Regions from separate parts of the Microbulbifer sp. GL-2 genome, predicted to be linked through region 2. Evidence: predicted binding sites of a transcription regulator. Region 2 holds the regulator's gene; the other holds the start of a gene.
The links. Region 2 encodes LexA, which represses DNA repair genes until DNA is damaged. Its sites were predicted from a motif close to ACTGTNTNTANANACAGT; they were not measured.

Region 1: a site for LexA is predicted at 1,554-1,571, ahead of imuA (translesion DNA synthesis-associated protein ImuA). Genes of this name have one in related genera too.

Annotation. Positions count from the first base shown of each region.
Region 1 is NZ_AP019807.1:2,741,447-2,744,604, forward strand. Features, by position in the region: gene GL2_RS11925 (DNA polymerase Y family protein) at 1-783, opposite strand, end outside; gene imuA (translesion DNA synthesis-associated protein ImuA) at 807-1,514, opposite strand; gene dcd (dCTP deaminase) at 1,711-2,280, shown strand; gene GL2_RS11940 (NAD(P)/FAD-dependent oxidoreductase) at 2,317-3,158, shown strand, end outside.
Region 2 is NZ_AP019807.1:4,463,940-4,467,097, forward strand. Features, by position in the region: gene GL2_RS19310 (class I adenylate-forming enzyme family protein) at 1-735, opposite strand, end outside; gene GL2_RS19315 (TIGR00730 family Rossman fold protein) at 915-1,553, opposite strand; gene lexA (transcriptional repressor LexA) at 1,718-2,323, shown strand; gene GL2_RS19325 (hypothetical protein) at 2,399-2,656, opposite strand; gene GL2_RS19330 (DUF6586 family protein) at 2,768-3,158, opposite strand, start outside.

The DNA.
Region 1 (3,158 bases), 1.7 Mb from region 2:
TGGGCTGGGGAAAAACAATTCGCTATCAAATCTGGCTGGAGGGTGATAGCTGGGTATCGGGTCCTGGCGGCTACCATTCAGGCGGGCCAAATAATCCACAAAGGAGCGACCAAAACGGGAGCCGACTTCGGATAGGGGAATGGCCAGTAATTGGCTTACCCGCTTAATGCCACAGGCATAGAGCTTGGTAATGGTTTTATTGTCGCAGTCGAGTAGTTTGCTTGGGGAAAAACTGATCCATTGCTTCCACTGCTGTGGGCTGGGAACGGTATGAGTTTGTGCTAACCACAGGCGATGTTCTTTCAGCTGGCTGAGCATGCGGGCCGCACTGGGGCTGTGCCCCAGTCCCATAACACAGCCAATCCCCATCTGGTTTAGCTCATTCTGTAGCTGATCCAGCAGGATTCTGAGCCCACCGTTTGCTTTCAAACACCCGCTTAGCTCCAGGTTCAAGCAAGCCGGGTGGCTGTCACCATCCCCGATAGTACTTGCAGCCCGGGTGGAGATGACAGGAGTAAAGCTGTAGCCCCATTGTGCCAGTTGCTCAAGCTGTTGTTGTTCCCGCTGTAAGTCCCGGTCTAGTAGCTGGAGGTCGGTGCTCAATGCACAGGCGGTGGCGATACTGAGGCCGGGCTCAATACCGAGCTCGCAAGCTGGTTTACTGCACTCGACAACGAGCTGTTTTTCTATCACCGCGAGATTTGCTGTCTGGATGTCTTGATCCAGGGCGCGGGTGAGAACCTCCAAGGGAAGTTTGGGGAATTGAATACAGAGCCAAAGCATGGGGCTGAATCTCGCAGTGGCAGTCAGTGTATTGGCTGGTCACGGCGGACCAAATTGGCTGTCCGTGCCAGATACGTGCGCTGGCCGCTGGTGCCACCTCGTTGCTTCAGTAGCTTTATGGCCAGTTGTTCCCCATCACTGCCCAGTTGCAAGCGCAGGCTGGCGGGAGAGGGGCTGCTGGACTCGGAAACAGGGCGAAAGTGAAAGTGCAGGCACTCTCCGCTGCGGGCTGCCAGTTGCAGCCGGCGCAGCTGCTTGTCCCCAAGGGTTTCTCTTCCCTGCCAGCACAGCAGGGCACCACAACTACCAGACTGCAGGGATTGCTCTATTGCCCAGAGAGTGTCCTTTTGGCCACGTGGGTGCAAAAGCAGTAAATTTTCCAGATGGATGCCACTGTTGGCCAATGATGGGGCGTAGGGGGTAAAGGGGGGATTGACCAGAATCACTATCTGCCCAGTTTGTGTAAGCTGAGCCAGGGTAGGTAGCAACAAGGTCATTTCGCCAATGCCGGTATGGTCGAGTAGTAGTTCTGTGGTGGCACCACGAGGCCAGCCGTGGCCGCTGAGTAAGGCATCCAGGCTTCTAAAGCCACTTGGGATGCCATTGCGCTGGCGTCGCTGCTCGTTAGCCGCTTGCCATATATCTGCCCTGGCCAGTAACTGTTCGAGCTTCTGGTGTTTTGACTGGGATTCTAACTGATTGTTTTGAATGAGATTTTCTGCGTTGCTCACGACTCCACTACTCCATCCTGGCCCACTGTCAGGCAGTGGGCTGTATGTTCATACAGTTATACTGTTGATTTATACAGTAATTGGTTGGTGGCAACAAGAGTGTAAAGGGTGGATTGGCACTTTTTTGCACAGCGCAAACCGGCTATGATTCCGCCTCTTTTAGCTAGCACCAATCTATTGTCTTCAGGGGGATGGAGTGAGTATCAAATCCGATAAGTGGATTCGCCGTATGGCTGAGCAGTCCGGCATGATTGAGCCTTTCGAGCCGGGTCAGGTGCGCCATGGTAATGACGGTGAGCGACTCATATCCTATGGCACCTCCAGTTACGGTTATGATGTGCGCTGTGCCCGTGAATTCAAGATCTTCACCAATGTGCACTCTGCTACCGTGGACCCCAAAACCTTCGACGAGAACAGCTTTGTCGATGTAGAGGGTGAGTACTGTATTATCCCGCCAAACTCTTTTGCCCTGGCCCGCACTGTGGAGTACTTTCGTATTCCCCGTTCTGTGCTGACCATTTGCCTGGGTAAGTCCACTTATGCTCGCTGTGGCATTATCGTCAATGTCACTCCACTGGAACCTGAGTGGGAGGGGCATGTGACCCTGGAGTTCTCCAATACCACCAATCTGCCGGCGAAAATCTATGCCAATGAAGGTGTGGCACAGATGCTGTTTTTTGAATCCGATGAGGTCTGTGATGTGTCCTATGCAGATCGTGGTGGCAAGTACCAGGGACAGCGCGGCGTGACTTTGCCGCGTACCTGATCGCAATAGCGATTCAGCTAGGCAAACTACCTTTCTATGACCGAAGTACCGATCAGCCAGCTGCCCGAGCATGTCGATGTATTGATTATTGGCGCCGGGGCAGCCGGCTTGATGTGTGCGGCAACCGCTGGTCAGCGGGGCCGCAGTGTGCTGGTGCTGGATCATGCCAATAAAGTCGGCAAGAAAATCCTTATGTCCGGCGGTGGCCGATGTAATTTCACCAATCTCTATACCAGTTCGGATAACTTCTACAGTCGCAACCCCCACTTTTGTAAGTCTGCACTGGCGCGCTATAGCCAGTGGGATTTTATTGCATTAGTGGAAAAATATGGGGTGCCTTACCACGAAAAAACCCTTGGCCAGCTTTTTTGCGATAACAAGTCCAAGGATATTGTTGACCTGATGCTGGCTGAGTGTCGTGCAGCCAGAGCCCAGATTCGCACCCGCTGTTCAGTTTCCGCGATAAAAGCAAAGGCAAGTGGTTACCGCGTAAAAACCAGTCTGGGTACAGTCACTTGTGAATCCCTGGTGGTGGCCACTGGCGGTTTGTCCATTCCTACTATGGGAGCCACTGGATTTGGTTATGAGATTGCGAGCCAATTTGGTTTGGATATCGTAGCCACCCGTCCGGCACTGGTGCCCTTTACCCAGCACAAGCGCCAACTGGAATGGCAAAACCTCCTGCCGGGAAGCTCCCTCGAGGTAACGGCATCCTGTGGAGAGGGCAGTTTTAACGAGCAAATGCTTTTTACCCATCGGGGCTTGAGTGGCCCGGCGGTTTTACAGGTTTCCAGTCACTGGAAGGAGGGAATGGAGGTGGTTTTTAACCTGGCTCCTAGCTTCGATCTACCAGACTGGTTACAACAGCGGCGCCAGCA
Region 2 (3,158 bases):
ACCGTCAAAACTGTGAGGAATAAGGGTCTTCGCACCTACTGAGAGAGCTGCCAGAGCTGTTAAAAGCGATCCGACATGTGCGATTGAGCCACCTGGCAGTACTATATCGTCCTGGGTTAACTTTAGAGCAGCAACGAAACTAGCCACAATAGCCCCAAAGCTAAGCAAGCTATGGGCTACGCCTTTTGGTTTACCCGTACTCCCAGAGGTGAAAAATAAAAATGCAGGGTCATTAACAGCAGAGGTAGAAAATTTAGCAGACTGCCCCTTATTGTTAATCAAACCTTCAAAACTTGGGGCATTTCCGAGCGTACCACCAAAAGAAAGATAGCCTTTTTTTAATTTACCAATAAATCTGCTTGCCCGGACATCTCCACTTCGCTCAACGCCTATAATCAGTGATACTGCTGCACTTTTTTCAAGGGCATAGTCAATCTCTGGTGTGGTATATCTATAGTTTAATGGGACTACCACCAGCCCCACCTTCAAACATGCGAGATAAAAAATAAGTATCTCGCCGCAGTTGGGCATCAGGGATGCAACCCTATCCCCCTTACCTAAACCCATTGTGATCAACCCCAAGGCAAGGGCATTGATATCCCCCTGTAGCTCTCGCCAGGTCCAGGCCTGACTCCCGGAAACAAGTGCCACTTCACCAGGCTTACTTTTCAGGGCGGGCAGCAGGAGATTGGTTAAATTTGCAGGTCTCGACAATTGAGGGCCAAAAATTGGCACAGGCCAGCCTCCTGACTAAGGCACAAGCATCCCGTTAATCTGAGATAATCGGGAACAGGCATTTAGTGATATTTATAACGATTTCAAAAACCATCATATGGTCCAGAATGGATTTATGGGCAATATCACCCTAGCAACAGGCAGAAAAACCCTGCAACCAATTAAATAAATATTTTTTATTATTCCTTGTTGCGCATATATTTCATAATCAACTCCGCTGTCTCCTCGACAGTATCTACTATATGGAACAAATCCAGGTCGCTGGCATCAATACAGTTGCGCTCAAGCACTGTGTTTACCAGCCAATCATAAAGCCCTGCCCAGTAACGTTTACCAACCAGCACAATTGGGAAACGCCGCACTTTTTGTGTTTGAACCAGTGTTAACGCCTCGAATAACTCATCCAGTGTTCCATATCCCCCAGGTAACCCTACAAAGCCTACAGCATGCTTAACGAACATAAATTTACGAACAAAGAAGTAACGAAAATTTAAACTGATATCCTGGTAAGGATTCGCAGCCTGCTCAAATGGCAGCTCTATGTTCAATCCAATTGAAGTGCCAGGTTGATCGAAAGCACCACGATTGCAAGCTTCCATCAGCCCCGGTCCTCCGCCGGTAATCACCGGGATACCCTCCGCAGCCAATAGCTCCCCCAGTTTTACCCCCTGTTGATACTCCGGGCTGCCCTCCTCAAATCTTGCCCCTCCAAAAACGGTCACTGCTCCACTGAGCGGGACCAAACGTTCTATCCCATCAACCAACTCAGACTGTATCCGCAGGACACGCCACGCCTCTGGCATTTTCACATCCAACATTATTTTTTTCCCTCTTTGTCAGATCTTTCAACGATCGCTTTCATTCCTTGTTTTCATAAACAATGTAGCAGCTTATGAAGAGGCAGGTGTTAGGATTGCGTGAACCAAAATTCTGTATATAATCCCAGCAACTGTATATAAATACAGAAAAGCTAGGTAAATCTATGACCAATCTCACCGCACGCCAGGCTCAGGTATTAGAGCTGATCAAAACCTATCTCGATGATACCGGCTACCCCCCTACCCGAGCAGAGATCGCCCAGGAGCTGGGTTTCCGCTCGCCCAATGCCGCTGAAGAGCACCTGAAAGCATTGGCGCGAAAAGGAGCCATTGAAATGGTTGCCGGCGCGTCGCGGGGCATACGTATTCCGGATCATCAATCGGGCTTACCCATTGTTGGACGCGTAGCTGCAGGCAACCCTATTCTTGCTGCTGAGCATATTGAAGACTATTGCGACCTCCCTCCCAGCTTTTTCCACCCCCCTGCAGACTACTTACTTCGGGTGCACGGAATGAGTATGCGCGATGCAGGAATTTTGGATGGTGACCTTCTGGCAGTACAGAAAACCGAACAAATCAGGAATGGCCAGATTGTCGTTGCGAGAATTGACGAAGAGGTAACAGTCAAGCGCTTCCGGCGCAAAGGTAATCAGGCAACTGTGCAACTGCTGCCAGAAAATGAAGACTTTGAAACTATCCAGGTGGACATGCGAGACAAAAACTTTGTAATAGAAGGTTTGGCAGTGGGCGTTATTCGCCAGACTCCATAAAGCTCCCACCCAGCCCCCAATACAACAACAGCGGCCTATTGGCCGCTGTTGGATCACACTTTGTTAACCCTTCGATCAGTGGATCGTATGATTAACCGGCATTGACTCATCCTCTTCCTCAAAGTAGCCAGGCTCCAAATCATCCAGATTTTGTACTGCCTCAATACCGGCTTCCAGCATTGCGCGCGCTACGGCAACTTTGTGTTTTCTCAGAAACTGAAGACTCTCGGCTGAGAAAGAAATACTCACCAGAGGGTCCTCCTTGTGACCAGCGCGGCGCAATGCCACATCGCCATTGGCCAACTCAATAATTTCAAAAGTTTCGGAGGACATTCTCTTTTCCTTCACCACACATCAGTTTGCGCCCAGTGTACCACAGGCTAACTGGAAGTATCAGAGGCCTACAAACGGTGAAATATGGCACCCCGGTACCAGTACCTGCAACTAGCACTCTTCTAAATTGGCACGCTGCCTACGCACCAACTCACTCAGGGAAGCATGCCATTGCAGAAGCACTTCATCAGAAATAGTTACCAGCTCAGAAGCAGCGAGATTGTGCAGAGGAATAAGGTTGGGGCTATTGTGCTTAACCTCAGTATTTGATGGTGCTGAGACAAGCTGGGTCCAGGCCTGTAGTAACTGACTGAGCCAGCTACAAGGCTCCTCACTCAGCTGCTGCAGCTCTTTCACCTCAATACTGGCCCTACCTTGACTCTCAAGACTATCGGCAATCACCTGAAGGGAATCCGACGCAAGACCCAGCTGCAGCTGGTGGGAAAGCTCAGCAAGGAAAGCCCTATAAGCTTTCCAGAGCTGTAAAACGGCCGCCTCTTCC